3 regions of the Streptomyces sp. NBC_01689 genome follow, and region 3 is predicted to be linked to each of the others. Evidence: riboswitches for the same ligand, from Rfam matches in the RefSeq annotation. Region 3 holds a riboswitch; each other region holds the start of a gene.
The links. A riboswitch is a leader RNA that binds a small molecule or an ion and turns the genes downstream of it on or off. The one in region 3 is predicted to bind cobalamin.
Positions count from the first base shown of each region.

Region 1 (10,244 bases), 7.7 Mb from region 3:
CAGTAGTTGCCGCGCCCGACCATCGCCGCGAGGTCGGGGTGCGTGCGGTCGATGTCGGGGATCCCGACCTCGACGATGTTCTGGCCGATGTGGGTCGGACGGGCGTCGGTGAGCAGCGCGCGGACCCGGGACTGCGCGCCGTCCGCGCCGACCAGCAGGTCGTACGGCGCGCTGCCGCCGTCCGCGAAGCGCAGCAGGCCGTCCGCCGCGGACAGGTACGCGTGCCCCCAGCGCACCACTCCCTCGGGGAGGGAGTCCAGGAACAGATCGCGGAGATCGGCGCGGTCGACCTCGGGCCGGTCGAGCGGGGCGTCGTCGGGTGTGTCCTCCTGGAGCAACAAGGTGCCGTCCGGCTCCAGGAGGCGCATGTCCTGGCCCTCACCACGGGCTATCGCGTGGAACCGGTCGATCAGTCCGGCCTCGCGCAGCGCCCGCTGGCCGGAGTGGATGTCGAGCATGCCGCCCTGGCCGCGCGCGTCGCGTGACGACTCCCGCTCGTACACCACGGAATCCATCCCGTGCACGTGCAGCACCCGGGCGAGAGCCAGGCCGCCGAGGCCGGCTCCGACGATGGCGATGGTCATGACCACTTCCCCTCGATACACCGTATGGGTCGATACACTGTATCGAGCGATGCGATGTATGGTGACCGGCATGTTGGTGTGGGAGAGGCCGGAGCCGCCGGATCGGCCCGTACCGGCCCCGTTGAGCCGGGACCGGATCGTGCGAGCGGCGATCCGGCTGGCGGACGCGGACGGCCTGGAGGCGGTGTCGCTGCGCAAGGTCGCCACCGCGCTGGACGTCCGGCCGATGCGGCTGTACGGCTACATCGCAGGCAAGGAGGAGTTGCTCGACCTCATGGTCGACGCCGTCCACGCCGAGATCCGGCCGGCCGGCGACGGCCGGCGGGAGGTGCTCCGGTCCCTCGCGGAGTCCACTCGGCGTGCCGCGCACGCGCACGAATGGCTGGCCGATCTCCTGGGCGGCCGTCCCCAGCTCGGGCCGCAGGCGCTGGCCACCGGGGACGCGGTGGTCGCCGTGCTGGACGGAGCGGACCTGGACGACATCATGCCGGTGGTCGCCGCGGTCAACGCCTACGCGATCGGAGCGGTGCGCCGGGAGATCGCCGAGCGGCGAGCCGAGCGGGCCACCGGAATGGACGAGAGACGGTGGCAGGTCGCGCTCGGGCCCTATCTGGAGCGCACCTTCGCCACCGGCCGTTTCCCCGCGCTGGCCAGGGTGGTGCGCGACGCCGCCCATCTGGACGCCGACCGCACGTTCCGGCTCGGTCTCGACTGCCTGCTCGACGGCATCGAGGCACGCATCGCGCGGTGAGGCACGGCCCGACGGCCGTACCGGTACCGCCCACGCCCCGGGGCGCGACCGGCCCACCAGGCCGGTCCGGTCGGTCTTGAGACGCCGACGTCCACCGGCCCGCGAGGCCGCGGGCCCGTACCGGGAACAGCGGGCAAGGTCCGCACGGTTGGATGTACCGGGGACCGGCACCACCCGGGCGGATGGACACGAAGACCGCGGGGTCGTCCGCCCCCCACCGGAATCCGGACCTCAGGATCGCGGTACACCCGCCGCGCAGCCGGACCGAGACACATATCTGCAGGAGGACTGTTCTTCATGGCTGACCGGCCCTTGACACTCATGGCAGTGCACGCCCACCCCGACGACGAGGCCACGGGAACCGGAGGGGTCCTCGCGCGGTACGCGGCGGAAGGCGTCCGTACGGTCCTGGTGACCTGTACCGACGGCGGCTGCGGTGACGGACCGGGGGGCGTCAAGCCGGGCGGACCCGGGCACGATCCGGCGGCCGTCGCCCTGATGCGCCGTCAGGAACTGGAGGCGAGCTGCGAGGTCCTGAAGATCAGCGATCTGGAGATGCTGGACTACGCCGACTCCGGAATGATGGGCTGGCCGAGCAACGATGCACCCGGCTCCTTCTGGCGGACCCCCGTGGCCGAGGGCGCCGCCCGGCTCGCGGAACTCATCCGGCACTACCGCCCCGACGTGGTGGTCACCTACGACGAGAACGGCTTCTACGGCCACCCCGACCACATCCAGGCCCACCGCATCACCATGGCGGCGATCGAGATGACGGACCTGACACCGAAGGTCTACTGGACGGCGATGCCCCGCGCGACGATGGCGCGGTTCGGTGAGGTCATGCGCGAGTTCGGTGCGGAGATGCCGGAGCCGGATTCCGCCGAGGCCGCCGCGATCGCCGAGATCGGTCTGCCCGACGACGAGATCACCACCTGGGTGGACACCACCGCGTTCAGCGGCCAGAAGTTCGACGCCCTGGCCGCGCACGCCAGCCAGGGCGAGAACATCTTCTTCCTCAAGATGGGCAAGGAGAGGTTCGGCGACCTGATGGGCATGGAGACCTTCGTCCGGGTCAGGGACACCACCGGAGCCGCCGTGCCGGAGAACGACCTCTTCGCCGGACTGCGCTGATCCCCCGTCCGACCTGGGCCGGGGAGGTCTTTTCGGCCGCCCCGGCCCCGCACCGACACGGCGACGGGGGAGGCCGGCACCGTTGTGCGTCGCCACAGGTCGGAGGCGGCTGCCGGAGCCGAGGAGGGGACGAACCGTCCCGGCGCGAGGGCCACGGCCGTCGGATCAAGGCGCCGGAGCGCCGGATGCCCGGCCGCGCGCGAGTCCGAACTGTCGCGGGTCCCTTGCCGTTCGGCGCCCGCAAGCGGCTGTCGCCTGGCCGTCGGACGGCGGAGCGGTCACGCGAAGCCGCCGTTGCTCATCAGCAGCTGACCGTTGATCCACTCGCCGTCCCCTGAGCACAGGAAGTCCACGAGGCGGCCGGTGTCCCGCGGAGTGCCCAGCCGGCCGGCCGGGGTGCCGCGCAGGCAGTGCTCGCGGTCCTCCGCGGACATCCACCCGGTGTCGACCGGTCCGGGATTGATCACGTTGGAGGTCACGCCGAGGTGGGCGAACTCCTGGGCGGCGGCCAGGACGATGCGGTCCAGGGCGCCCTTGCTCGCCCCGTAGGGCAGGTTGCCGACCGTGTGATCACTGGTGAGGCCGACGATCCGGCCGGTTCCCCGTTCCGCGGAGAAGCGGCGTCCGAACTCGCGGATGAGCAGCCAGGTGGCGCGCGCGTTGACGGCGAAGTGCCGGTCGAAACTCTCCACGGTGGTGTCCAGCAGCCCGGAGTCGACGGACTCGCAGTGGCTCATCACCAGCGCGGTGACACGGCCCGATCGTTCCTCGACCTCGTCGAAGACGCGTGCCGGGGTGTCCGGGTCGGCGAGATCCGCCTCGACCGCGGTGACGGCCGCGCCGTGCCCGATGAGGGTACGGCTGATCACGTCGGCCGCGCCGGGCTCGCTGCCCCAGCTCATCCGGTCGTCGTAGGGGGTCCAGTAGGTGAAGGCGATGTCCCAGCCCGACGCGGCCAGCCGACCGGCGATGCCCGCGCCGATCCCGGCCGTGCGGCCCACCCCGGTGATCAGGGCGAGCGGACGGTCGCCCGTACGGTCCCGGTCCCGCGCCGGCCGGTCCTGATCGCTGTGTGTCGTCACGGTCCGGAATGGTTCACCAACGGCGCTGTGACGTCAACGGACTTCCCGCGACGCCACGGAGGACGACGGGAGGGAACCGCCCGCACATCCGGCCCTCCGTGCGGCGAGCACGCGAGGACCACCCGAGGACAACGCCGGTGTCCGCCGGGCGGATTCCTCCGGCCGGGCCGCGCATGGCCGGGCCCCGCGGCCCCGGACCGCCCCGCCCGGGTGACGACGCGGGCCCCTGGGGGACGCGCATCGCCACCTCGGCGGGGGCGGAGACGGGTGGGATGTCCTTACTTGGTGGCGAGGAAGAGGTAGTCGGCGGTGTAGGGGACGCGGGCAGTGCGGTGGGTGGTGGGGTTGCAGGTGCCGGTGGGGGCGACGCCGCCGTGGGTGTTGAGACGCAGGACGGTGGTGGTCTTGGCGAGGAGTCCCTCGTTCTTGCCGGTCTGGTGGGCGCGGAGGAGGAGTTGGGGGATGTTGCCGGGGCCGTTGTCGAACTTGTTGAGGACGGTTCCGGTCACCGAGGAGTGGTCGGGTGCGATCCACTGCGGGGGGCCGGCGGGGCCGTGCTGGGCGAAGCTGTGCTGGATGTGGCCCTGGAGGGTGGCGTCGACGTTGTCCTGGGTGAAGGCGTAGGTGCCGTCGTCCTGCTTCGTGCAGGCGTAGACCTGCGCTCCCTTGACCACGCCCGCGAGCGCGGAGTGGCGGATGGCGTCGGGCAGCGAGACGGCTCCGGGCAGGGCGATCGCCTGGCCGCGGACCGCGCCGCCGGGGAACTCGCCGGTGTGGAGGTTGAAGTAGAACTGGTCGGGGTGGGCCTTGATGGTGTTCAGCAGCCGCGCGTCGGTGATCTTCACGCTGCCGAACACGAACGGGCCGCCGTCCTTGAGCTTCTCCATGAAGAACGGGATCTTGATGTCTCCGTTGGTACCGCGTGCTCCCTGGTGGAGGTGGGCCATGGTCGGGGTCGCGGTGCCGGTCCAGGCGAAGGCGAAGGAGACCTCGTCGCCCTGGATGCGCATGAGGGCCAGCGCGGTGCCGTCCTTGTCACCCACGGCCGGCTTGCCCTTCACCGGCACCTCGTTGTCACCCGTCAGGACCGAGGTGAAGTACCTCGCCCCCGGAGTGTCCTTGGAGTAGCGGCCGATGACACCCGCGGCCTGTGCCGCACCCGAGTGCTGGGCCGAACCCGCGGCGGGGTGGCCGACGTTCGCGTCGGCGGCGCCGTCCTCGCCGTTGCAGGCGGTCAGCAGCAGGGTGCCGGTGACGGCGGTCATCGCGATGGTGGCGAAACGCTTCAACATGCTGGGTCGTTCTCCCCGTGATAGCCGATCCGCGGAGGATCCGCGGTCGTTCTCCCTTCATCACGGGGCACCCGCGCCGCTTCCTCAGCCGATGACAGTCCTGAGACAGGCCTGAGAAGAGACGGGATCACTGCGGACACGATCTTGACATCCGCCCGGGTTCCCGTGCCCGGACAGCCACGCCACGAGGACGGACGGCCCGCCTGCCCGCCCGGCCGGGAACGCGGGGGCGGGCGACGGACGTGGACCGTGCGCTCCGGTCGAGCGCGGGATCGGGGCCGGACGTCGGACTGGTTAGGCTTTCGCCATGGACGCGGCCCTGACAAGCGGTGAGCACACCGGCGACGGCGATGAGCACACCGGCGGTGAGCAAACCGGCGGTGCGCACACCGAGCCCGTCATCCGGGACGCCAGGGAACTGGCCGCCGATCCGGAACGCGCGGCCGGGTTCGCGGAGTCGGCCCACCGGATCCTGGCGGACCTGGTCGCCGGAGGTGCCGCGCTGGGCTGGGTCGAACCGCCGTCGCCGGACGAGGTGGCGGAGCTGCTGGGACACGTCATGACCGCGGCGCGGAACGGGGACGCCGCCCTGCGAGCCGCGTACCTCGGCCGCCGGCTCGTCGGGCTGGGGTACTGGCTCCGCTACGCCCGGCCGACCCACCGGCCGCACGCCGACCTGGAGAAGATCGCGGTGGACGCAGCCGCCCACGGCCGGGGCGTGGGCCGGGCACTGACCACCGCGCTCGTCGCCGACGCCCGGGCGGCGGGCATCGAGGTCCTCACCCTGGACGCCCGCGGCGACAACACCGGAGCCCTGCACCTCTACCGTTCGCTGGGCTTCACCGAATACGGCCGTCTGCCCCGCTTCGTCGCGGTCGGTGAACACCGCTACGACAAGGTCTTCTTCATGCTGGACCTCCGCCGGCACGGCTGACCACCGGCGGCGGGGGAGAGAGCGGGCCCGAACGGCCGGATCCAGGACCGGGCAGTTTTCGAGAAGCGCCGGTGGCCCGGCGGCCCCTACCGTCGAGGTCATGAAGTCCATCGATTCCGTGACCCTCGAGGTGGCCGACACCACGGCCGCCGCCCGCTTCTACTCCACCGCCTTCGGACTGGAGCCGTCGCAGGTGCGCCTGCGTGACTCGCAGTCACCCACGACGGGGTTCCGCGGGTTCACCCTGTCCCTGGTGGTGTCCCAGCCGGGCAACGTCGACGCCCTGGTCGACGCGGCCCTGGAAGCGGGCGCCACCGCCCTGAAGCCCACCGCGAAGTCGCTGTGGGGCTACGGCGGCGTCGTCCAGGCCCCGGACGGCACGATCTGGAAGATCGCGACGTCGGCGAAGAAGGACACGGGCCCGGTCACCCGCGCCTTCGACGAACTCGTCCTCCTGCTGGGCGTCGAGGACGTCAAGGCCGCCAAGCGGTTCTACGTGGAGCGGGGCCTCACCGTCGGGAAGAGCTTCGGCGGCAAGTACGTGGAGTTCGTCGCCGGGCCGGGTTCCGTCAAGCCGGCCCTGTACAAGCGCAGCGCTCTCGCCAAGGACGCGGGTGTCCCCGCCGACGGCACCGGATCGCACCGGATCGTCCTCGCGGGCGCCACCGGCCCGTTCACCGACCCGGACGGGTTCGTATGGGAAGCCGACGTCCCTCTGCCGGCCACCGCTTGAGCCGGCGGAGGGGCACGGGTCAGGAGGCGGGGTCCGCCAGGTGTGGCAGTCCGTCGCGGACGAGCTGGGTGCGCGAGGTGAGGTGCAGCTTCGCGAACACCTTGTGCAGGTGATAGTCGATCGTGCGCGGGCTCAGGAAGAGCTGGTCCGCGATCTGCGGATTGGTCAGGCCCTGTGAGATCAGTGTGGCGATCTGGAACTCCTGCGGAGTGAGCCGGTCGACGGCACCGGGTTCGGTCCGCGGCGTCGTTCCCCCCGCCGCGCGGAGTTCGGCCGCGGTTCGCCGGGTGGTGGAACAGGTGTTCGCGGAACCCTGGGCCGGATCGACGTCGCCGTGAACAACGCCGGGTACGGGCTCTTCCCCGCCCCGAGCCGATGGGTCCTGGGAAGCGACTCCTACAGGTTCCTGCACGACGCCCTGACCGAGCGCCTGGCCGAACGGGAGACGCAGAAGGAATCCTCGGCCGCGACCGACCTGCCCGCCGCCTGACCGGCACCACCGCGGAGGGGCGGGGAGCGCGCGGACCGGGGAGGTCACGACCCCGCGGCCGCCTCGTTTGATGTGCTGATCCCTCGGCCCGCCGTCCGCTGTCCGCCGCCCGTCGACGGCCGGCGGACGGAGGCCGCTCGCGAGCGGCCCGAGGGGTGCGCCGAGCCGGCCCGAGACCAGGGCTTCGACGGCTCCGGGCCAGGCGCGTTCCCCCACGCAAGACGGCTTCGCCCTGATGCGATGATGGGCGGCGACAAGGCGACGGCGGAACGAGGAAGCCGGTGTGAATCCGGCGCGGTCCCGCCACTGTGATCGGCGACCCGATCCCCGACAGGCCACCGCCCCCCCACGGGTGCGAAGGCCCGGGTGAGCGGCGAACCGAGAGCCAGAGACTCACGCGGTCGCCTCCTCGACGACGGACCGGGGCGGACTTCCCCGGGCAGGAGGACGATCCGGCATGCCCACCGGGCCAGTTGACGAGACGGTCGGCACCCCGGCCGGACCGGGATCCACGGAGGAGGGGTCCGCGGACGAAGGGCCCGCGGACCGGCGTCCCGCGGACGGGAGAACAGCCGACCGGGGAGCAGCGGACCGGGCGACGACGGAGGCGGCCGCGGTCGGCTCCGTGCCGTGCCGGATCGTCGTGTGCCGGGACTGCTGTTGCGGCAGTCCCAAGGTGACCGGCGTCGACCACGGCGCGCAGACGTCGCGCCTCGCGGAGGCCGCTCCCGTAAGGGTCTCGACCTGTCTGGACGTGTGCGATCAGGCCAATGTGATCGTCGTGCAGCCCTCCTCGGCCGGGCGCGCGGCCGGTGGGCGGCCGGTCTGGCTCGGACTGGTCAACGACCGTGACGCGACGGAGGACATCAACACCTGGGTGCGGGCCGGCGGACCCGGGATCGCGCCGTGCCCGGACATCCTCGATCTGTACACCTTCACCCCGCCCCGGCGACGCCCCGTGCCCCGGCCGCGGTTCGGCGGCGCCTGAGCGCTCCGCGGTGTTCCGGTCGCCGGTCGGCCCGGCGACCGGCGCACGGGCCCTCGCGATGGAGGTCGACTGCGCCGCACTTCCGCGCGACTGGCTCGACATCGAACTCCCGTATGACGGGCGGCTGTCGTTCTCCTCCGGCCCGTGGCAGGTGGCGCCCGACCAGGGTGGGCCGCTGCTGCCGCCGAGAGGTCGTGGAACGGCGTCGGCCACCGCCCGTTCACGCTGAACCTCGGGTGGGCATCCGCGAGGCCATCGCCGCCCGGCAGTGGGAGAACCTTCTCCGCGCGCGGCGGTGGCGAGCGCGGCGAGGCATCGTCGTCCCGCGCGTGTCCTCCTCCGTGAGTGTCCCCGATGGACCTCCGAGAGTGTCCCCGGTGGCTCGGGTACTGCAAGAAATCGATGAAACAACGCAGGATTCCTACGGGAAGTTGGAAAGACGCGTCCGGTGTCTTGTCCGGGCGCCCGCGGACGCCCTACTGTCACCGCACCGGCACGGTCCGCTCCTCCCCCTTCGGCCCGCAGAGCGGACCCAGCGTCCTCGCCCGCTCCGTCGGCCCGGCTCCGCCCGACCCCCGCTCGACCGTGCTCACCCCCCATCCGTCCTCGTTCGTCCGTTCCGAGAGAAACGAGAATCTGATGTCGCGGTACAGCACGCGCGCGGCGGCGGAGCGGGTCCGCAGCCGGCCACGGAGACCGGCCAGGATCGCCACGGTGGTGACGGCGGCGGCCGCCGGACTCGTGCTCACACTCACCGCACCGGTCCCGGCGGCGCTCGCGGCGCCCGGGTCCGGCGGGCACGGCGGTGGCGGGGGAACCCCGGTGGTCACCCGGGCCGCGCTCGACCCGGCGCTGGTGGCGGGGCGCGGCGCGGCCGTGGACTTCGCCGAACAGGAGGCGGAGAACGCGGCGACCGACGGCACCGTCATAGGGCCCGACCGCACCGCCTACACCCTGCCCTCGGAAGCCTCCGGCCGGACCGCCGTACGCCTGAAGCCGGGCCAGTACGTCGAGTTCACGCTGCCGCGCGCCGCCAACGCCCTGACCGTGCGCTACAGCATCCCCGACGCCCCCGAAGGCGGCGGCATCACCGCGCCCCTGGACGTCTCCGTCGACGGCAGGCACCGCTCCACGATGACGCTCACCTCGCGCTACTCGTGGCTCTACAACCAGTACCCGTTCACCAACGACCCCCGGGCCGACCTGCTGCACCCGGACTGGTGGATCACCGAGTGCGGCTGCGTGCCGGCCTCCACCACTCCGGCACCCACCGTCGACAAACCGTTCCGGCCCAGCCACTTCTACGACGAGCAGCGGCTGTTGCTCGGCAAGCGGTACGCGGCGGGGGACACCGTCCGCCTCACCGCGCCCAAGGGCGGCGCCGCCGCCTGGACCGTGATCGACCTGCTCGACACCCAACTCGTCGGCGCGCCGCACGTCGAGGCGCGCGCGGCGAACGTCCTCGCGTTCGGCGCCGACCCCACCGGCCGGCGCGACGCGGGCGACGCGTTCGACCGGGCGGTCGCCTACGCGAAGAAGCGGCACCTCAAGGTGTACCTGCCGCCGGGCACCTACCAGGTGAACCGTCACATCGTCGTGGACGACGTGACGATCGTCGGAGCGGGCAGCTGGTACACGGTGGTCAGGGGGCACCAGGTCACCCTCGATACCCCGGCCCCCGACGGCTCCGTCCACACCGGTGTCGGTTTCTACGGCAAGGACGCGGCGGACGGCGGCAGTCACGACGTCCACCTGTCCGGGTTCGCCGTCGAGGGCGACGTCCGCGAGCGCGTCGACACCGATCAGGTCAACGCCGTCGGCGGGGCGCTGAGCGACTCGACGATCGACGGACTCTACCTGCATCACACCAAGGTCGGTATGTGGTTCGACGGACCGATGACGCGCCTGCGCGTCACCCGCAACGTGATCGCCGACCAGATCGCCGACGGCCTCAACTTCCACACCGGCGTGACCGATTCCACCGTCTCGGACACCTTCGTCCGCAACACCGGTGACGACGGTCTGGCCATGTGGTCGGAGAAGACCGGCAATTCGCGCAACGTCTTCTCCCACAACACCGTGCAGACCCCCGTCATCGCCAACGGCATCGCGCTCTACGGGGGTTCGGACAACAAGGTCACCGAGAACCTGATCGCCGATCCCATCAGGGAGGGCAGCGCGATCCAGGTCGGCTCCCGCTTCGGCGCCGAGCCGTTCGCCGGGCACCTGTGGATCACGGACAACACCACGGTCCGCTCG
Region 1 is NZ_CP109592.1:8,475,665-8,485,908, forward strand. Features, by position in the region: gene OG776_RS36380 (FAD-dependent oxidoreductase) at 1-584, opposite strand, end outside; gene OG776_RS36385 (TetR/AcrR family transcriptional regulator) at 655-1,335, shown strand; gene OG776_RS36390 (PIG-L family deacetylase) at 1,633-2,466, shown strand; gene OG776_RS36395 (SDR family oxidoreductase) at 2,745-3,548, opposite strand; gene OG776_RS36400 (CHRD domain-containing protein) at 3,827-4,840, opposite strand; gene OG776_RS36405 (GNAT family N-acetyltransferase) at 5,148-5,774, shown strand; gene OG776_RS36410 (VOC family protein) at 5,875-6,507, shown strand; gene OG776_RS36415 (helix-turn-helix transcriptional regulator) at 6,527-6,919, opposite strand; cobalamin riboswitch at 7,224-7,412, shown strand; gene OG776_RS36420 ((2Fe-2S) ferredoxin domain-containing protein) at 7,623-7,985, shown strand; gene OG776_RS36425 (glycosyl hydrolase family 28-related protein) at 8,625-10,244, shown strand, end outside.
Region 1: it holds a riboswitch for cobalamin, as region 3 does, so the genes downstream of both, OG776_RS36420 ((2Fe-2S) ferredoxin domain-containing protein) here and OG776_RS03115 (CbtB domain-containing protein) in region 3, are expected to answer to the same signal.

Region 2 (10,244 bases), 6.5 Mb from region 3:
TTGCCCATGTGCACGACGGCGTCGGCGCCGAAGCTGTTCTCCAGCCAGCGGTAGGCCGCCAGGTAGTGGTGCGACGGCGGCATGTCCGGGTCGTGGTAGATCGCGATCGGGTTCTCGCCGAATCCCCGCGGCGGCTGGATCATCACGACGACGTTCCCGAACCGCAGGGACGCGAGGACGATGTCGTCGCCGTCCACGTACAGGTTGCCCGGCGGTTCGCCCCACGCCTCCAGCATGCCGTCCCGCAGCCCCGGGTCGAGCCGGTCGAACCAGGCCCGGTAGTCGGCCAGCGGCACCCGGGCGGGCGCGGACGCCAGCTGTTCCTCGGTGAGCCACTCGACGTCATGACCCCCGGCGGCGATGAGGCGGTGGATCAACTCGTCGCCGTTGTCGGGGTATTCGGTGAGGGAGTAGCCGGCGTCCCGCAGCGCGTCCAGGACCCGTACGGCGGAGGCGGGTGTGTCGAGGCCCACCGCGTTGCCGACCCGCGAGTGCTTGGTCGGGTAGGCGGTGAAGACCAGCGCCAGCTTCTTCTCCGCGTTCGGCTTGTGTCCCAGCCGGGCGTGCCGCACGGCGATCCCGGCGACCCGCGCGGCCCGTTCGGGATCGGCCATGTACACGGGGACCTCGTCGGGACCCTGCTCCTTGAAGGAGAACGGCACCGTGACGAGCCGTCCGTCGAACTCCGGGATGGCGACCTGCATCGCCGCGTCCATGGGGGACAGGGCGGCGTCCGACTCCTCCCAGGCCCGCTGCGACGAGGTCAGGCAGAGCCCCTGCAGCACCGGGACGTCGAGATCGGCGAGGGCGCCGATGTCCCAGGCCTCGTCGTCGCCGCCCGCGGACGCTTCCGAGGCGTGCGTGCCGCCGGCCGCGAGCACGGTGGCCACCAGCGCGTCGGTCCGGCCGAGGAGCTCGTACAGACCGCTGTCGGCGCCGCGCAGTGAACCGCAGTACACGGCGAGGGCATTGGCGCCGCGCGCTTCGATCGCGTCGCACAGCGTGTCCACGAAGGCGGTGTTCCCGGCCAGTTGGTGGGCCCGGTAGAAGAGCACCCCGACGGTCGGGCGGCCCTCGACGAACTCGCGCTCGCCGTGGACGCCGTACTCGGGCATCGCGCGCGGCTCCTCGAAACCCTCACCGGTGAGCAGCACGGTGTCGGAGAGGAACCGGGCCAGTTCGGTGAGGTTCTCCGGCCCGCCCTCGACCAGATAGCGCAGCGCCTCGGCGACCACACCGGCCGGCACCGAGGACTCGGCCATCAGCTCGGCGTCCGGGACGGACTCGCCGCCGAGGAGCACGGTCGGGACGCCGGACGCCCGGAGGAACGCGAGACCCTCCTCCCAGGCCCGCTTCCCGCCCAGCAGCCGCACGACGGCGACGTCCGCGCCCTCGACGAGCCGGGGGAGTTCCTCGCCCACCTCCACCCGGGTCGGGTTCCCGATCCGGTACGGGGCGCCGGAGGCACGCGCCGCCAGCAGATCGGTGTCGGCGGTCGACAACAACAACACTGTGCTCATGCGGGCGCTCCCGGTGGAATGAAGGGCAGTCCTTGCGGCGCGCCCGACTCGATGAGCCGCCACAGCGCGTCCGTGTCCGCGTGTTCCTCGATCAGATCGCCGAGCCGGTCGAGCTGCTCCTCGCGCAGCGCCCCGAACGACGTGTCGGCGGCCGGTACGAAGCGGCGGCCCGCGGCGGCCGCCACCTCGCGCAGAAAGGCCCGCCGGAAGCCGTCCGACTCCAGCGAACCGTGCCAGTGGGTGCCCAGGACGGCACCCACGCGGCAGCCGTCCAGGAAGGGTTCGCCACCGGTCACCTCGGCGACGCCGTGATGGATCTCGTACCCCTCGACGGGTTCGCCGAGCGCCTCGCCGGACGGGCGGGCGAGGGTCTTCTCGCGTGCGAAACGCACCCGCACCGGGAGCAGTCCGAGACCCTCGACGGCGCCTTCCCGGGACTCCACCTCGTCCTCGATGAGTTCGCCGAGGATCTGGAAGCCGCCGCAGATCCCGAGCACGGGACGGCCGTCCCGCGCCCGGCGCCGGACGGCCTCCGCGAGCCCGCGTTCCCGCAGCCAGCGCAGCGCCGCCACCGTGCCCCGGGTGCCGGGAAGGACGACGAGGTCGGCGTCGGCCAGTTCCGCGGGCCGGTCCACGAACCGTACGACCACGCCGGGTTCGGCGGCCAGGGCGTCCAGGTCCGTGAAGTTGGACATGAGGGGGACCGCGCAGACCGCGACGCGCAGGACGTCCTCGCCGACCGGTCCGGCGACCGCCGACTCCCGTACGGCACCCCGCAGGGAGACCGCCATCCCGTCCTCCTCGTCGATCCCCAGACCGTGCCGGAAGGGCAGGACCCCGTACGTACGGCGTCCGGTGAGGTCCTCGAGCATGTCGAGCCCGGGTTCCAGCAGGGACACGTCGCCGCGGAACTTGTTGACCAGGAACCCGGCGACGAGCCGCTGGTCCTCGGGGGACAACAGCGCGACTGTCCCGAAGAACGAGGCGAACACACCGCCGCGGTCGATGTCACCGACGACGAGCACCGGCAGCCCCGCGTTGCGGGCGATCCCCATGTTCACGATGTCGGTCCGCCGCAGATTGATCTCGGCAGGACTGCCGGCCCCCTCACAGATCACCGCGTCATACGTGCCCCGCAACTCGGCGAGGCAGTCCAGCACGGTGCCCAGGAGCTGTTGTTGGCGGCCGCCGTGGTAGCCGCGGGCGGTCATCTCGCCCACCGGTCTGCCCATCAGCACGACCTGACTGCTGCGGTCGCTGCCCGGCTTGAGCAGCACGGGATTCATGAGCGCGGTCGGTTCCACCCGGGCGGCCTGCGCCTGCATGGCCTGCGCGCGCCCGATCTCCGCACCCCCGCGGGTCACGAAGGAGTTCAGGGACATGTTCTGCGCCTTGAAGGGCGCGACCTTGACGCCCTGCCGCACCAGCCACCGGCAGATCCCCGCCGTCACGACGCTCTTGCCGGCGTCCGAGGTGGTGCCGGCGACGAGAAGACCGCCGCTCATGTCGTACGCCCCTTCGGGAGAGGTCCGCCGGCGCGCACGCGCCCGGCCAGCAGTCGCCCCGCGGCACTCACGCCGAGGGCGAGCCAGCCGACGCGCCGCGAGAGCCGTACGGCACGTTCGATGTCGGCGACGTGCACGGGACGCCCGCCGCCGTTGAGGACGGGCCGGTGCTCGACCCGGCCCGCGTACGAGAGGGTCCCGCCGAGCCGCACCCCGAGGGAGCCCGCGAACGAGGCTTCCACCGGACCGGCGTTGGGGCTCGGGTGCCGGCGGGCGTCGGCGCGCCAGGCGCGTGCCGCCCCGCGCGGGTCGCCGCCGGCGACCGTGGCGAGCGCCGCGGTCAGCCGCGCGCCCGGCCAGCCGGCGACGTCGTCGAGGCGCGCGGAGGCCCAGCCGTAGCGCAGGTATCTGGCGGATCTGTGCCCCACCATGGCGTCCAGCGTGTTGACGGCACGGAACGCGACCAGTCCGGGCACCCCGCCGACGGCGCCCCACACCAGGGCGCCCACCACGGCGTCGGAGGTGTTCTCGGCGACGGACTCGACGACCGCCCGCGCGATGCCGTCGCGGTCCAGTGCCTGCGGGTCGCGTCCGCACAGGTGCGGCAGCCGGGCGCGGGCGGCCTCGACGTCGCCGGCGCCGAGCGCGGCACCGATCGCCCGTGCCTCGCGCCCGAGGGAGGTGCCCCCGACGACGGCCCAAGTGGCGGCGGCCGTCAGGGCGATGGAAGCGGCGGGGGAACGGCGTACGCCACGGCTCGCGAGCGCGGCGAGGACTCCGGCGCCTCCGGCGCAGACGGTGGTGTGCAGCGCTCCCCACCCGCGGTGGTCGCGCCACAGCAACCGCTCCACGGCTCCCGCGGTCCGTCCGAACACGGCGACCGGATGGCCCCGGCGGGGATCGCCGAGCAGCAGGTCGCCGAGGAGGCCCGCGCCGGCGCCGTACGCGAAGACGCGATCGGCACGCACGGGGTCAGCCGGCCGTGCGGTGGAGCGTGACCCTCGTACTCAGCAATACCGGCAACGGGCAGCCGCGCATGGCGATATGTCCTCACTCAGGGTGTCCACGCCCTGGTTCGACGAGACCGGCGCTGAGAGTTCCTGGCTCCCGGGGAGTTCTCTCCCCGGTCACAGTGGCGGGACCGCGCCGGATTCTCACCGGCTTCCTCTTCTGTCGCCGTACTTGGCCCCGGCAGTCCACCACGGGTCGCGGGACCCGTCAACTTGCCGTTGACCTGCGAGGGGAGAGTGTGCGAAGGCCCACACGGCGCGGGGCGGGGGAGGACGTGCGCACGGGGTGCGGGAGGGCGTACACGTGGGGTGCGGGACGTCGCTCCGTCCCGCACCCCAGGTGAAGTGCCGCCCGTTTCGGGCTGTTTACCGGCGCGCCGTCACCGGCGCCCGGTCACTTGCCGACGATGAGATAGATCCCGTAGGCCACCGCCGCGGCGCACGCGGCGAAGCACACGTACGCGCCGGTGACCGCGAGAGCGGCCGAACCGCCCCGGGCGGGCGCGGACTCACGCTTGGTGAGGCCGACGATGCCGAGGGTGAAGAGGCCGACGAGGGCCACGGTGACCACGAGGCTGACTCCGAAGACGGAGGCGAGGGCTGCCCAGTCGATGTTCATGGGGTTCTGTCCTTACACCGTGGCCGGGCGGGTGGGCTCCGCGTCCGGGGCCGGGATGGTGGTCTTCAGATCACCGGACAGGTCTCCGGTGACGGGGCCCGCGGGCGGCGGGGTGACCGCGGCCATCGCGGTGGTGACGACGCCGGCCGGCTCGGTGGCCTCGTTGACGTTGTCGACGGTGACCGGCTGGCGGCGGGACAGCGTCCAGATGACGCCGGCGCCGGCGACCAGGAGCGCGCCGGTGAGGACGATGCCCCAGGTGCCCTGCTTGGTCAGGAACTCGGCCGCGGCACCGGCCAGTCCGGCGGCCGGCAGGGTCAGGCCCCAGGCGACGAACATCCGGGTCGCGGTCGACCAGCGGACGACCCCGCCCTTGCGGCCGAGACCCGAGCCCATCACGGCACCCGAGCAGACCTGGGTGGTGGAGAGGGAGAAGCCGATGTGGGAGGAGGCCAGGATGGCCGTCGCGGCGCTGGTCTGGGCGGCGAAGCCCTGCTGCGGCGCGAGGTCGGTCAGCCCCTTGCCCATCGTGCGGATGATGCGCCAGCCGCCCAGGTAGGTGCCGAGCGCGATGGCGGTACCGGCCGAGACGATGACCCAGGTGGGAGGGTTCGAGCCGGGGGCGATCACGCCGCCGGTGACCAGGGCGAGGGTGATGATGCCCATCGTCTTCTGCGCGTCGTTCGTGCCGTGCGCCAGCGAGACCAGACCGGCGGAGGCGATCTGGCCGGCGCGGTACCCCTTGGCGGTGGCCCGCTGGTCGGCGCGGCCGCCGATCCGGTAGGTCAGCCGGGTGGCCAGCATCGCGGCGAGTCCGGCCACGACGGGCGCGGCGACCGCGGGGATCAGGACCTTGGTGACGACGGTCGAGCCGTTCACCGACGACCAGCCGGCGGACATGACCGCGGCGCCTATCAGGCCGCCGAACAGGGCGTGGGAGGAGCTGGAGGGCAGACCCAGGAGCCAGGTCAGCAGATTCCAGAGGATGGCGCCGACGAGCGCCGCGAAGATCACTTCGGTGCGGATGCCCTCTTCGTTGATGAGTCCACCGGAGATCGTCTTGGCGACCTCCACGGAGAGGAACGCACCGACGAGGTTCAGCACGGCGGACATGGCCACCGCCGTCTTGGGCTTCAGAGCGCCGGTCGAGATGGTCGTCGCCATCGCGTTGGCAGTGTCGTGGAAACCGTTCGTGAAATCGAACACGAGAGCGGTGACGATCACGATTCCGAGGAGGAGCGTGATGTGTTCCATTTACCCAGGCTTCTGTTTGACGTCAGTGGCACGTGGACCGTAGGCAACCTGAGTGAACGGAAGATGAACTGAGGCGGGCTTAGGGGTGTATCCAACCGCGGATCCGCCCTCCGTTTGCCTCCGGGGGAGGTGAGGGTCGGGACCCTTGGTTCGAACGAAGGCGGAATAGCGGGCTCCGCTAGCCCTTCGCGAGCCTCTTCAGCCGGCTCGTGGACCCGTTGAAGAGATTCTGGTCACCCGGCAGGGCGCCGTGGTTGTCGTACTGCCAGAACGTCCACGCCGACCAGCCGCCCGGCAGCACGCCGATGTCCGACGAGTCGTAGCGGGCCAGCCAGAGCGCGTGGTCCGCGGCGAAGGCGCGGCTGTCCCCGGTGCACGTGGTCCACCAGTGCGCGGTCGTGTAGATCACCGGGCGTCGGCCCGTGTACCGCTCCACCTCGTCGCTGAAGTCCTGGATCCAGCGCACCAGCCGGGTCTTGCCCATGCCGTAACACTTGTGCCTGCTGTACGGGTTGTACTCGATGTCGAGCGCGGGTGGCAGTGTCCGGCCGTCGGGCTGCCAGTCGCCTCCGTTGCGCATGAAGTACGCGGCTTGGGTGGTTCCGGACGATTTGTTCGGAATTGCGAAATGGTAGGCGCCGCGGAGGAGTCCCGCGTCGAGCGCCCCGTTGTACTGCTGGTCGAAGTAGGGGTTGCGATAGGTGTGGGACTCGGTGGCCTTCACGTAGACGAACCGGGCGCCCCTCTCCCTGACGCTCTGCCAGTCGACGTTCTTCTGGTGCGAGGAGACGTCGTGGCCCCTCGGTGCGTCGGCCGCCTCGGCGGGCGCGCCGGTCAGCGCCGGTGCGGTGAAGGCGAGTGTCGTCAGGGCGGAGGCGGCGGCGAGGGCGAGGGTGAGGGTGTGGGCGCGGCGGCGGAGCGGCCCGCGGCCGCGGGCCGGGCGGCCCCCCGGAACGGCGTTCTGCACGGTGGATCCCCCAGGGGTCAGTGGAGGATCATTCAATGCACGCCGGTCGCCGACCCATCACTTTAAAATGCTGATCTGTCCATATATAAACCCTTATGGGCTTACGTCTTTCACTCCTGAAGCGCCCTGGCCCGCCACCCGGTCGGCGTCCGCCCTGACAGGATCGCGGTCATGACGGAGCGACGGCGGGGCGGGCGGGACGCGGAAGTGGGTGCGCACGGCGCGCGGACTCCGGAGGTGGTGGACGCGTGGGACGAACTCGTCGCGACGGCCCGCCGGACGGTCGCCGACGGCCTGGTCGTCGGAACCTCGGGCAACGTCTCGGTGCGGGTCGGCGACACGGTCCTGGTCACGCCGACCGGTGTGCCCTACGGCCGGCTCGCGCCGGGCGACGTCGTCGGGGTGGACCTCGACGGCCGGCAGACCCTCGGTTCCCTCTGTCCGACCAGTGAACTGCCGATGCATCTGGCGGTCTACCGCGCCACCGACGCGCGCGCCGTCGTCCACACCCACGCCGCGCACGCGACGGCGGTGTCGACGCTCGTGACCGAACTCCCGCTGATCCACTACATGGCGGGCGCTCTCGGTGGCCCTGTCCGAGTCGCCCCTTATGCGACCTATGGGACTCCCGAGCTGGCCGAGAACATGCTGCGGGCGCTGGCCGGACGTACGGCCTGTCTCCTCCAGAACCACGGCACCCTCGCCCACGGAGCCTCCCTGGACCAGGCGTACGACCGCACCGCCCAGCTGGAGTGGATGTCCCGCGTCTGGCTCCTGGCCTCGTCCGTACCGGGACTGTCGCCGACGCTTCTGACGCGGGCGCAGCTGGCGCAGGCGGGGGAGCGGCTGCGGGGGTACGGCCAGCCCGGCCCGGACACGGACGGCGTCCGCGCCCCCTGACCCGACCACGGCGCCGCGCCGCGCCGCGACGGCGCACGCCGCCACGGTCCGGTCTCCGCGCGTCCGGTGCCCGCCGGAGGGGGCTTCGGCGGCGGCCCGCCGGCCTGTGCCGCCGCGCCCCGGCGACCGAGCCGTCGGTGCGCGCTCCCACTGGCCGACATCGGGATGCGCCGTGAGACTGGGACCGTGCGTACTGCCAAAGCGACGGCCGCGGCCGTCACCGTAGCCCTGGCCGCGAGCGCGGCCTCCGTGGCGGTGGGACGGTTCGCCAGCGACGCCGCGCTCAAGGCGCCGCCCGGCAGGCCCCTGCCCACCGAGCCCCGGCTCACCGTGCACGCCACGGCCCCGGGCCGCGTCACGCTCACCCGCGCGCTGGCCTCCCGGCGGCCGGGGACGTACGGACTCGCCGGCGACGGCTCCCACGCGGTCGTCGGCCCGGTCCTGGAGGACGCGCCCCACAGCGCCGACACCGTCGTACGCCGCCTCGAACGCGTGACCCACGGCACCCTGCGGCCCGGCGACCGGGTCTGGCTCACCCCGAACCTGTACGTCGGCAACCCGGGCACCGCTCTCGGCCTCGAACACGCCGACGTGGACGTGCCCGGCGAGCTCGGCCCGCTGCCCGCCTGGTTCGTGCCCGGCGTCCGCGACACCTGGGTGATCACCGTGCACGGCCTGGGCGCCACCCGGGAACTGCCGATGAACGTGATGGAGTTCCTGCACCGCAGCCGGCTCCCCGTCCTCGACCTCGCCTACCGGGGAGACGTCGGCGCGCCCCGTCCCCCGGACGGCCTCGGCCACCTCGGCGAGACCGAGTGGCGCGACCTGGACGCCGCGCTGCGCTACGCGGTCCGCTACGGCGCCGCCCAGGTCGTCCTGTACGGCTGGTCCACCGGCGCCACCATGGCCCTGCGGACCGCCGCCCACTCCGCCCTGCGGGACCGGGTCGCCGGGCTGATCCTGGACTCTCCCGTCCTCGACTGGGAGGCCACGCTGCGCGCCCTCGCCGGTGCCCGCCACACCCCGAGGGCCCTGCTGCCGCTCGCGGTCCGGGCCGCCCAGGGCCGCACCGGACTGCACGGCGACCGCGTCCGGCAGGCCGCCGACCCCGACCGGCTCGCCGTGCCGGCACTGGTGGTGCACGGCCCGGACGACGTCATCGCCCCGTGGGGCCCCTCGCGCCGTCTCGCCCGGAGCCGCCCGGACCTGGTCACCCTGCACACCGTCTCGGGAGCCCCGCACGGTGCCCTGTGGAACGCCGACCCCACGGAGTACGAAGAGGTCCTGCGCCGCTTCCTGACGCCCTTGATGTAGACGCCCTCGATGTGGACGCCCTCGATGTGGACGCACCTGACAGGGCGGCCCGGCCGGACGTACGGAGCCCCGCCCCCGTCTCGTGAAGTCACGCCGGTGTGCGGGGCCGGTCCCTGTTCGCGGCGGCGGCCCCGGGAGCGGACCGCCGTTCCCGACCCCGGTGTCCGGGCAGCACCGCCGCTCCCGAGGTCCGGCCCCGTCCTTCCGTGCCGCCGGGGCCGTCGTCCCGTCGTTCTCCCTTCTCTTCCCCCCTCTTCTCCCCTTCCGTTTCCTCAGCGGGCCGCCGGGTGCCGCCCATCCGTTTCCTCCGCGGGCCGCCGGCAGGCTTCCGGTTCGGATCGGGGCAACTCGCGCGGGCTCGCGCTCACACGTGTCGAGCCCCCGCAAATCCCCGTGCATTGGCCACCCCTGTCGCCTGCTGTGACATTCCGTTTGGGTTTTCGGACCGCCAACCGGAAGACTGCACCCGTGACGTCCCGTAACCCGCGCGACTCCAGGCTCCGACTCGTCAGCCCGCGGCCCCTGGCCGCCGCTCCCCGAGCGGTGACCCAGCGCAGCTCGCGCCGACCCGCACCCCGGCCCCCCGAGGGCACCCCGCCGCCCGCGGAACTCGCCCGCATGGCGCGCACCGGCCTGTCCGACGCGGCCCGCGTCGCCCGCTGGGCCGACTCGATGCTCGGCCCCGGGCGCGACGGCGCGACCCCCGAGGGCAAGGGCACCCTCTCCGCGGCGACCGCCGAACGGGCCGCCGAGGAGTTGGGCCTGACCCCGGCTCAGGTCCGCGCGGACTGGGACACCGCACGCCTCGCGGGCCTCGTCGAGGTGCACGGCGACGTCGCCCGCCCCGGTTGGCGTCTGCGCGCCTGGAACCGCGACGACAGCGCCGTCCTGCGCGGCTGGGTCGCCCTCTTCGACGCCTGGTCACTGGCCCACCCCGAGCCCGCGGAGCGCGAGGCGTCCGCCGTCGCCGAGGTCGTCTCCGCGATGCCCCAGGTGCTCTCCTTCCTCCAGCTCTCCGCCGGGCCCGTCCCCGTGGAACAGCTCCTCGACCTCCTCGAACAGCGGGTCACGGAACTGCGCACCGAGCGCTGCGAAATCCCCTACGGACCCCAGCCGGAGCCCGCCCCGGAACCCGCCGCGGTCCCGGACCCGGAT
Region 2 is NZ_CP109592.1:7,301,941-7,312,184, forward strand. Features, by position in the region: gene cobN (cobaltochelatase subunit CobN) at 1-1,520, opposite strand, end outside; gene OG776_RS31205 (cobyric acid synthase) at 1,517-3,025, opposite strand; gene OG776_RS31210 (cobalamin biosynthesis protein) at 3,022-3,993, opposite strand; cobalamin riboswitch at 4,101-4,241, opposite strand; gene OG776_RS31215 (hypothetical protein) at 4,430-4,654, opposite strand; gene OG776_RS31220 (inorganic phosphate transporter) at 4,667-5,908, opposite strand; gene OG776_RS31225 (lysozyme) at 6,087-6,875, opposite strand; gene OG776_RS31230 (class II aldolase/adducin family protein) at 7,047-7,775, shown strand; gene OG776_RS31235 (alpha/beta hydrolase family protein) at 7,962-9,089, shown strand; gene OG776_RS31240 (hypothetical protein) at 9,558-10,244, shown strand, end outside.
Region 2: it holds a riboswitch for cobalamin, as region 3 does, so the genes downstream of both, OG776_RS31210 (cobalamin biosynthesis protein) here and OG776_RS03115 (CbtB domain-containing protein) in region 3, are expected to answer to the same signal.

Region 3 (10,244 bases):
AACCGGGCCATGACGAAGCTGGCGGCCCGGGACCGGGCGCAGCTCGTGGTCATCGCCTACCAGTGCGGGCTGGTGGGCCCGGCGACCCAGCCGGCCTCCTGAGGGGCCCGCCCCCGGCGTCTCCACCCGACCGCGCCCACGACGCCGGCTGGCGCGCGCCCGCGTCACCGCCGCCTTCCGGACATCTGTCCGCGTGACGCCCACTCCCGCTGCGCCCCCGGCTCCGGGCCGCCACGGGTCCGTGGGAGGGCATGCTCCTGGCGCGGTACCGGCCCGCGAGGCGTTCCCGTCCGGTCACCGCCCGACGACATACGCACCCCCGTGACCGGGCCGCTTCTGCGGTCCGACCTGCTACGACGCGTTCTGCGCCGGCCGTAGCGCGGCATCCCGGCTACCACGCCCGTGGTACCCGGGATTCGCTGCGCGGGGACGATGTGCCGGGGGGTGTCCGTGGGCGAGAGTGGGGACCGTGAACCCCATGGGTGGCCGGCCGCCCGCACAGAGCGGCGCACCACCCGTACAGAAAGGACACCCGATCATGCTCACCTCCCTCAAGGAATGCGGCACGATCCGTGACCTCCTCGCCGGCCACGCGCTCCAGACGCTCGGCCCGGACGACTCGAGCGCGGTCGCCACGCACGTGACGAACTGCGGCGGCTCCTGCCGCGACGAGTACGACCGTCTCGCGGCCGTGCCGGACCACCTGACCCTGCTGCGTGAGGCCCTGCTCTGTGAGCGGGACGCGGAACGGCGGACGCGCGTCGCCGACCGTCGCGAGTGCGCCCACGTGCCGATCCGCCGGCGCAACCCCGCCCGTGCCGCCTCGGCCAGGCGCCTGACGCTGGCCCAGTGGGTCAGCCGGACCGCCTGCGTCCGATGACCTCGGCCGGATACGCCGGCGGGCTCACGGCCCGTGGCCGGCCGACGGTCGTCCGTACGGACCCGCGCGCCGCGGTGTCATCGCCCGACGCGCGGGTCGAGCGTCCGCACACGAACCGCGCGGACGCACGCCGCCCGGGGTGCTGACCTCGGACGTGCGCCACCCCGCCTCCCGCTCCGAACTGCTGGGTCCCCTGGTGAGACCCTCGTATGCTGGGCGCATGAGGCGGACCTCCTTCGCGAACTGGCCGTGCTCCATCGCACGCACGATGGATCTGCTCGGCGACTGGTGGACGCCCCTGGTCCTGCGGGAGGCGTTCTACGGGATCAAGCGCTTCGACGATTTCCAGCAGGAGTTGGGGATCGCCCGCACCACCCTGACCGCGCGGCTGCGGCGACTGGTGGACGAAGGCCTGCTGGAGAAGCGGGCCTACCAGCACGAACCGGTGCGCTACGACTACGTCCTCACCGACATGGGCCGCGACTTCTTCGGTGTGCTGGCGGCCATGAACAGCTGGGGCAACCGCTGGCTCAGCGGTGAGCAGGGACCGCCGGTCGTCTTCCACCACGACCCCTGCGGACACGAGAGTGCCGCCGAGGTCGTCTGCGCCGACTGCGGCGAACCCATGACGGCCGAGGACACCCGTCCCCGTCTCGGACCGGGATACCCCCGCCACCTGGCCGAACGCCCGGCCGTCCGGCGGCGTTTCACCGGCTGACCGTCACACCGCGCGCACCGACGCCCGGCCCTCACCCACCTCGCACCATCGGTCCAGCGGGTGGGTCACTCTTCCTTGACAGGTAAGTCCATCTACGCAACTCTCAAGCTCAGAGCAGTTCCGAGGGCGGATTCCGGGAGCAGTCGAGAGGAAGGCCGGGCGAGCCATGGAGTGGACGGGCGCGCGCTACGCGGACAGACCGACGGTCGAGGCGAGGATCCGGATCGACGCCCCGCCCGCACGGGTGTGGGAGCTGGTGTCCGACATCCACCTCATGCCGAGACTCAGCACCGAACTCCAGTCGGTCCGATGGCTCGACCAGGTCACGGCTCCCGCGGTCGGCGCCCGGTTCGTCGGCCGGAGCAGGCACGAGTCGCTCGGTGAGTGGGAGACGACCTCCTACGTCGTGCGGTGCGAGAAGGACCAGGTGTTCGCCTGGGCGGTCTCGGACCCCGAACTCCCCAGCGCCGTATGGAGATTCACCCTCGACGTCACGGACGCAGGCACGGAACTGACCCAGTGGATGCAGATGGGCCCCGGCCGTTCGGGGCTCTCCTTCGCCATCGACCGGATGCCGGACAAGGAACAGAAGATCGTGTTCGTCCGGCTGCGGGAGTTCGAGCGGAGCATGGCCGGCACGGTCGACGCCATCAAGAAGATGGCCGAGGACACGGAAGGGGCCGGTGCGTGATGCGTACAGCCACGACGATCGAGGCGTCGACGGGACGCTGGAGCGAGACCGTCGACTTCGTGGTGGAGGCCGAGAAACTCGGGATGGACATCTGCTGGGTCGCGGAGGCCTGGGGTTCCGAAGCTCCCTCCCCTCTCGGCTACTTGGCGGCGCGGACCGAGCGGATGCTGCTGGGCTCCGGGATCATCCAGCTCGCGACCCGCACCCCGACCGCCATCGCGCGCGCGGCCCTGACCCTCTCCACCCTCTCCGAAGGTCGCTTCCTCCTCGGCCTCGGCTCCTCGGGCCCCCAGGTGATCGAGGGCCTGCACGGGGTGCCCTTCGCCCGCCCGCTGTCACGGATGCGGGAGACCGTGGACATCGTCCGCCAGGCGGTCGCGGGCGAGAAGATCGCCTACGAGGGGCGGGAGTTCACGATCCCGCTGCCGGGCGGCCGGGCACGGCCGATGCGGATGTCGATGCGCGCCGAGTACGACCTGCCCGTCTATCTGGCCACCCTGTCCCCCAAGATGCTGCGTCTCACCGGCGAAGTGGCGGACGGCTGGCTGGGCACGAGCTTCGTGCCGGAGGGCGCCAAGGAGGCGTACTTCGACCACCTGGACGCGGGCCTCGCCGCCGCCGGCCGTACACGTGCGAGCCTCGACGTGTGCCAGGGCGCCGAAGTGGCCTTCGCCGAGGACGAGGACGCCCTGCGCGCGATGGTGGCCGGCCGCAAGAAGGAGCTCGCCTTCAGCCTCGGCGGAATGGGCTCCGCCACCACGAACTTCTACAACGACGCCTACAGCAGGCAGGGTTGGGCGGAGATCGCCGCCGAGGTCCACGAACGCTGGCAGGCCGGGGACCGGGACGGGGCGGCGGGTCTCGTCACGGACGAGATGGTGCTCGGGACGACACTGATCGGTACGGAGGACATGGTGCGCGAGCGGCTGCGCGTCTGGCGCGCCGCCGGTGTCGACACCATCCGCTTCTATCCCGCGGGCGACACGCTCGACGCCCGGCTCACCACGCTGGGACGGGCACTCGATCTCGTACGCCGGACGGAGGCCGACGGCACGGACGGATGACGCGGGCGGGGCGGTGGTGCCCCGGCCCGCGAGCGGACCGACCGGATCCCGGACCCGGCGACCCGACATCCGGGATTGTTCACTTTGCGTGACGAAGTCGCTACATTCAGCGACGACCGGCCGTGATGATCACGGCCCGAGGCACGGAGCTGCCTTCATGCGACGCATCACTTCCAGGATCTGCACCCTCGCGGCCGCCACGCTGCTCGCGGTGACCGTCGGCCAGGCCGGACCGGCCGGCGCCGCCTCGGACGCCGCGTACTTCAACCTGCGGGACGTCACCGGCCACAACTTCGTCGTCGAGATCACCAGGCCGGGCCTGATCCAGGAAGCCCGTGACATCGTCAGGAACGGGGACCGCAAGGTCGTCATCGGCCGGATCATCAAGACCCAGGCCCGCTACAACCCCCAGTGGGACTTCCACTACAACCCCGACACGGTCAGCTTCGCCGACGCGGCCATCGAGGTCTGCGACGCCACCGTCCCCTATGTCGAGGACCACCTGGACGAGGCCGGCGGCGCCTTCCTGCCGGGCCTCTACTGGTGCCCCTGGACCGGACGCCTCACCGCCGAACTCTCCGCGCCGTAGGACACCCCCGCACGCGACGGGGCCGGCCGTCCCGACCGGGACGGCCGGCCCCGCCCCGCCCGGTCCGGGCACCGGCCGGTGAGCGGTATCGGCGCGGACACCGGAACAAGGGCGAAGCCGCGGCCGTGCGGGGCTACTTGAGCTCGGCGTCGGTGTAGTAGCCGGTCGCGACCAGGGCGACCTCGTAGTTGGACTTGTCGACGCTCTTCGGCTGCAGCAGATAGGCGGGCACGGCCTTGGCGCCGTTGTCGTACGTCCGGGTGTCGTTGACCCTCACCTGCTGGTGGGTGAGCACCGCGTCGACCATGGTCGCGGTGATGTCCGCGAGCTCCCGGGTGTCCTTGTACACGGTCTGCGCCTGTCCGCCCTCGATGATCGACTTCACCGAGGCGAGTTCGGCGTCCTGGCCGGTGATGACCGGCAGCGGTTTGGCGGCGGTCCCGTAGCCGTCGGCCTTGAGCGCGCCCAGGATGCCCATGGAGATGCCGTCGTAGGGCGACAGGACCGCGTCGACCTGCTTGGTGCCGTACGAATTGGCGAGGATGCCGGTCATGCGCTTCTTGGCGGTGGGGCCGTCCCAGCGCAGGGTCGTCACGTCGCTGAGCTCGGTCTCGCCGGACTGGACGATCAGCCGCTTGCTGTCGAGGTACGGCTTCAGAAGGTGCATGGCGCCGTCGAAGAAGTACTTGGTGTTGTTGTCGTCGGGCGAACCCGCGAAGAGCTCGATGTTGAACGGCCCCTTGCCGTCCTCCAGACCGAGCTTCTCCACTATGTAACGCGCCTGGAGCCGGCCCACCTGCTCGTTGTCGAACGAGGCGTAGTAGTCGACGTTCTTGGTGCCGAGAATGAGCCGGTCGTAGGAGATCACCGGGATCTTGGCGTCGGCGGCCTGCTGGAGCACGTTGTTCAGCGACTTGTTGTCGATGGCCGCGACGATCAGGGCGCTGACGTGCTGGGTGATCAGCTCCTGGATCTGCGACACCTGGTTCTTCGGGTCGTCGTCGCCGTAGACCAGCTTCGTCTTGTACCCCTTGGCCTGAAGGTCCTTGACGACGTTCTTGCCGTCGGCGATCCAGCGCTCGGAGGCCTGGGTGGGCATCGCGATGCCGATGGTGCCGCCCTCCGGGCTGTCCTCGCTGTCCTTGCCACAGGCGGACAGGGTGAGAGCGACGGAGACGGTTCCGGCGAGGGCGGCGAGGCCGGCTCTTCGGTTGCGCATGATGATCGATCCTTGTTCTTCTCGTCGTTGAGGAGATGACGGCATATCAGGTGACTGCGGAAAGGTATGAGGCCGGACGGAGGCGACCGCCACCGACGGGTTCCGAGCGCGACCCTCGGAACGGACGGAGGGAGATCCGTGGAGGCGGACACGGGCCGAACCTCACATGGAGCGGCATACACCGCGGTACGTCGGCTCGGCGGCCTCGCGGTTCGGCCCACGGCCGCCGAGGGCGCCACAACCCTTGGTTCATCACCACGGGCGTGGACTACCGGGGATTCCCCGCGAGATGACCGGTGGCCGGGTCGCTCGGCTTGAACGGGATTGGTGCTCAGAAGCCTCCGTGTCTCGCAGATTGCCGCTCGGTGCGCCGACGGCGCCCGGCACCGCCGGAGGCCTCGGCCCCGACGATCCCCCTACCGGCGTGCACCTCGGCGCATGTCGGCCCGCGCCACGGCACACCCCAGCCAGACGTGCGCCAACTTCATTGATGCGCAGGCCTGTTGCCCTTCACCGTTCGAAATATCGCCACGCATTCGGAACGTTGGCGTGACACTAGGTAGCGAGGATGCGGAGTGTCAACGGGGCAAACAGGTAACGATCCCGGTAAGGCTGTGGAGATCACCTTTGACCTCGGGCGGAACCTTTGTGGTGACGCCGGCCGGGCCCCCTCCCGGCAGGAGTAGCGGAATTCGGCGGGCGTCCGGCCCGGCCCGGCCGCGTGGCACGACACCTCCGCGGCCGCCGCTCCACCGCCGACGGGGTGACGCCGCCTCCTCGGCGGGCGCGTTCGCGCGATCATCCGCTTCGTTGTCCGGAAGACACGCGGCGGACGCTATGATCCGTGATCACGCGAACACGATCCGCGTCGGACATCGGTACGGCGCGCCGCTCCGGCCTGCGCGCTGCGCGCCGCGTCGCCGCCTGATCCTGGGGAGGGAGCATCCGTGCGACAGGTGACGACCGGCGACATCACCGGCGGTGCGGGCACCCGCCCGACCGCTCGACGACGATTCCCGAGCCGCCCGCCCCTCGGCCCACCGGGCGACATCCCCGGCCCACAGGCCGAGTTCGGCTGTCGGCACATCGACTGTGTCCGTGGCGTGTGCTCACGGCACGCGACAGGCCACCGGGTACAGGCGGCCGAACGGACCCCCGTTCTCGTCGCTCCTCGAACGGCAGCCGGGAGGAGGCGCGGCACAAGGCGGCCAGTCGGCGGCGTCCCACACCGGACCGACGCCGGCTGCCCCCGTCGGCCGGTCTTTCGGCCACCGCACGGACTGCCTGCCGCCGTACCGAGCCCCACTGCCGACATCCACACGGATCGCCGCACAGCTGCGCCGAGGTGCCGTCGCGGAACCGCTGTCCCTCCACCGTGTCGCCGCTCGGGGCCCGGCGGTTCCCGCCCCCGTGTCGACCGGGGTGCCGCATCCGCGTAAGAGGCCCTAACAGAAGCTGTTGATCATGTGACTTTCGGTTGGGATGGTCGTTGGTCTGGTCGTGGGAAAGCGTCAGTCGCGACCGTGGATCGTGTCGGATGAACTGTGGTCGCTCATCGAACCGTTGTTGCCCGTGCCGGCACCGAAGCTGGCGGAGGGCAGACCGCGTGTGCCGGACCGGCAGGCCCTGTGCGGGATCCTGTTCGTCCTGCACACCGGGATCCAATGGGAGTACCTGCCGCAGGAGTTGGGCTTCGGCTCGGGCATGACCTGCTGGCGGCGTCTGGCCGCCTGGAACGAGGCCGGAGTCTGGGACGCGCTGCATCTTGTGCTGCTGAAGAAGCTGCGGTCGAAGGACAAGCTGGACTGGTCGCGGGCGGTGATCGACTCCTCCCATGTCAGGGCAGCCCGACGCGGCCCAAAAGCGGACCCAGCCCGGTCGACCGCGCACGACCAGGCAGCAAGCACCACGTCCTGACCGACGCCCAAGGCATCCCCCTCGCCGTGTCGCTGACCGGCGGAAACCGCAACGACGTCACGCAGTTGCTCCCGTTGGTGGACAAGGTTCCGGCCGTGGCCGGACGCGTCGGCCGGCCCAGACGCCGCCCCGACGCACTACTCGCCGACCGCGGCTACGACCACGACAAGTACCGCCGCCTGCTATGGGACCGCGGCATTCGCCCGGTCATCGCCGAACGAGGTGTGGAACACGGCTCCGGCCTGGGCGTTTTCCGCTGGGTCGTCGAGAGGACCATCGCCTGGCTGCACGGCTTCCGCCGCCTACGCGTCCGCTGGGAACGACGAGACGACATCCACGAAGCCTTCCTCGGCCTCGCCACCTGCCTCATCACCCACCGCCACGTCCAACGCCTTTGTTAGGACCTCTAAGTCGTCGTCTCCGACCGACGGCCGTGTCGCCGCCCGCAGACCCGACCTGACGAGGACGGCGGGCTCTGGTCGCCAAGACCCTCGTGGACAGTGGTGCGACCCAACTGCCCACGGGCTCAGGTTTGTTCGTCGACGTCCGTCGTCCCGAGCAGTCGCTCGTCACCACAGGAGCCGAACAGGAGCCCACAGGAACGGCCCGTCGAGCAGGCACACGCGTCCGAGGCGGTTCGGCGGGTGCGCCACGTCCCCGCTGCCCCCCGCACTCCACACCGCGTGACGACGCGCCGCTGCCGCCCGGCGTCGGCACGATCGAGCCGTGACGATGGTGCGACCGCCGCAAAGGGCGGGTTCGCGCTCCGCACCACGACCCGCTGGTGAGGTGTGAGAACCGCCGCGGACGCCGTCCGGGGGACCAACAGGCCCCGCCCCGGCACCTCATGGACCGGGGCCCACTGGGACCCGTGAGCCGGTCACGGGTCGTCCGCTGTCGCGAGTGCCCACCCATCCGCACCCTCTCGCCGGACTGCGCGGAGACGCTCGGCAACAACGCCGGAGGGCCCCCGGACGGTACCGGGGGCCCTCCGCGCGGGGTCGTCCGCCGATGCCTCGGCGGTCCTCCCGGTGCGTCGACTCGGGTCGAAGGTGTCAGTGCGGTACGGGAGTTGCCCCCGCCGGAACGGCCGCCGGCCGCGGGACCAGCAGACGCTGCGCCAACTCGCCGAAGACCAGGCCGAATCCGGTCCACAGCGTGATCTGGATGGCGAGAGCCGAGGTACGGAACCGCCACAGCAGGGTGGCCGGGAAGTCCTTCGGCACCTCGTTGATGACCGGAAGGACCGCGAAGGCGATCCCGATCACGAGCGCGAAGAAGACGACCGCGGCGACGGTCGCGTGCCAGTTGCCCCATCGGGGTGCGAGTCGCTTGCCGAGGATCACCGCGGCGATCGCGAGCAGGACACTGAGCACCATCATCAGGAAGTACAGCGTCGTGCGCTTGCCGATGGTGTCGGGGTCGCCGACGGACGGCGGATTGGCCGGGTACTTCAGGAACGGCACGACGTACACGGCGACGAGCGCGCAGCCGGACAGCAGCAGCGCCGTCGCGCGCGGGCTGAAACGGCCCACGCGGCCGAGCGCGAAGCAGTACGCGAGGGCGGCGATGCCACCGAAGGCGACCCCGTAGATCAGCACACCGGTGGCGAGACCACCGGTGGACTGCAGGCTACGGCTGACGATCTCGACCTCGTGGCCGTGTGCCGGGGCATGGGCCTCTTCGAATCCGATGGCGTCGTCGACGCTGGGCTCACCCAGGAAGTAGGCGACGACGAGGGCCAGCACACCGGCGGCGAGGCCGGCGAGCATGCCCCGCACCAGAAGGTTTCTGACGGTTGCGGAGTTCATGGGTGCGCGGTGTCCCTCGTCAGTGGCAGGGGAAGCCGAGAAGGTGGCGGGCGTCGTGCACCCACTCGTGAACGTCCTCGCCGGAGACGACGGCGGTGGCGCCCTGTTCGGCGCCGACGAAGTAGAGCAGGACCAGCATCAGGATGCCGAAGAAGACCGCCCAGGGCACGATCGTGCCGATCGGCAGTTTGGCGGGGATCGGGGTGGCTGTCGGCGGAGCGACGGTCTGCGCCATGGCAGGACCTCCTCGGGAGTTCGCGTCCCATCTCGGTGGTGCACAGGACGACAGCTGCGGGTCTGACTTGAGAGATCCCCATGGAACGGGGACCTCGTTCACAGTGGCGCGACCGTGCCGGATTTCCACCGGCTTCCGCCATGCCGTCGTCGATATCGCACTGACCGTACCGCGTGCCGGGTTCACGGCCAAGACCGTCCCCTATGCCGTGATCTTCGTCTCGCCGGGCGGCGCGGACCGCCGTGACCTGTGGGTCAGCGGTCGGCGGAGCGGGCCGCCCGCCCCTCCGTCGCGGAGCTGAATGCCTGTCTCCGTCCGGTGGCCGTGAACTCCACGCCGGGGGTGCGCCGTTCGGGACGAGCCCCGTCGGCGTGGGGCGGCATGGTCACCCCACGCCGGTCGGCGGGACGGTCGGCGCGGAGCATGCCCTGCCCCGGTCTGTCGCACCCGGCGGCTCGGTCACCGAGGTGCCTCACCCGGGAAGTCGGCGCGGGAGAGGCCGAGTTCACGCGCGCCGATCGGCGCGAGGAAGCCGGCTACGTCCGCGTCGGTGACCTCGGCGAGCGTCGCCGGTGACCAGCGGGGGTCGCGGTCCTTGTCGATGAGCTGGGCGCGGACCCCCTCGACGAAGTCGGGCCGGGTGAGTGCCGCGCAGGAGACGCGGTACTCCTGGTCGAGCACCTTCTCCAGGGAACTGGCGCCGCGGGCCGCGCGCATCGCGGCGAGAGTGACCTTGAGCGCGGTGGGTGACCTGGTGAGCAGGGTCTCGGCCGCCTCCTTGGCCGCGCCGTCCCCGTGGTCCTGCAGGCGGGCGACGATCTCCTCGACGGTGTCGGCGGAGTAGCAGGCGTCGATCCAGTGCCGTGCCTCCGCGAGCACTCCGGCCGGCGCGGCCCCGGCGTGACGGTCCAGCACCTCCCGTACCGGCGCGTGCGCGAGCTCCTGGAGCAGCCGCGGCAGGGAGTCGGACGGCACGAAGTGGTCGGCCAGTCCGCACAGCAGGGCGTCACCCGCGCCGACCGCGTTTCCGGTCAGTGCCAGATGGGTGCCGAGTTCGCCGGGCGCGCGGGCGAGGAGAAAGGTGCCGCCCACGTCCGGAACGAAGCCGATGCCCGTCTCG
Region 3 is NZ_CP109592.1:774,630-784,873, forward strand. Features, by position in the region: gene OG776_RS03070 (response regulator transcription factor) at 1-102, shown strand, start outside; gene OG776_RS03075 (zf-HC2 domain-containing protein) at 539-880, shown strand; gene OG776_RS03080 (winged helix-turn-helix transcriptional regulator) at 1,101-1,598, shown strand; gene OG776_RS03085 (SRPBCC family protein) at 1,765-2,289, shown strand; gene OG776_RS03090 (LLM class flavin-dependent oxidoreductase) at 2,289-3,353, shown strand; gene OG776_RS03095 (BP74-related protein) at 3,511-3,942, shown strand; gene chvE (multiple monosaccharide ABC transporter substrate-binding protein) at 4,076-5,161, opposite strand; one part of gene OG776_RS03105 (IS5 family transposase) at 6,644-7,022, shown strand; one part of gene OG776_RS03105 (IS5 family transposase) at 7,022-7,479, shown strand; gene OG776_RS03110 (CbtA family protein) at 8,134-8,889, opposite strand; gene OG776_RS03115 (CbtB domain-containing protein) at 8,909-9,124, opposite strand; cobalamin riboswitch at 9,160-9,305, opposite strand; gene OG776_RS03120 (enoyl-CoA hydratase/isomerase family protein) at 9,584-10,244, opposite strand, start outside.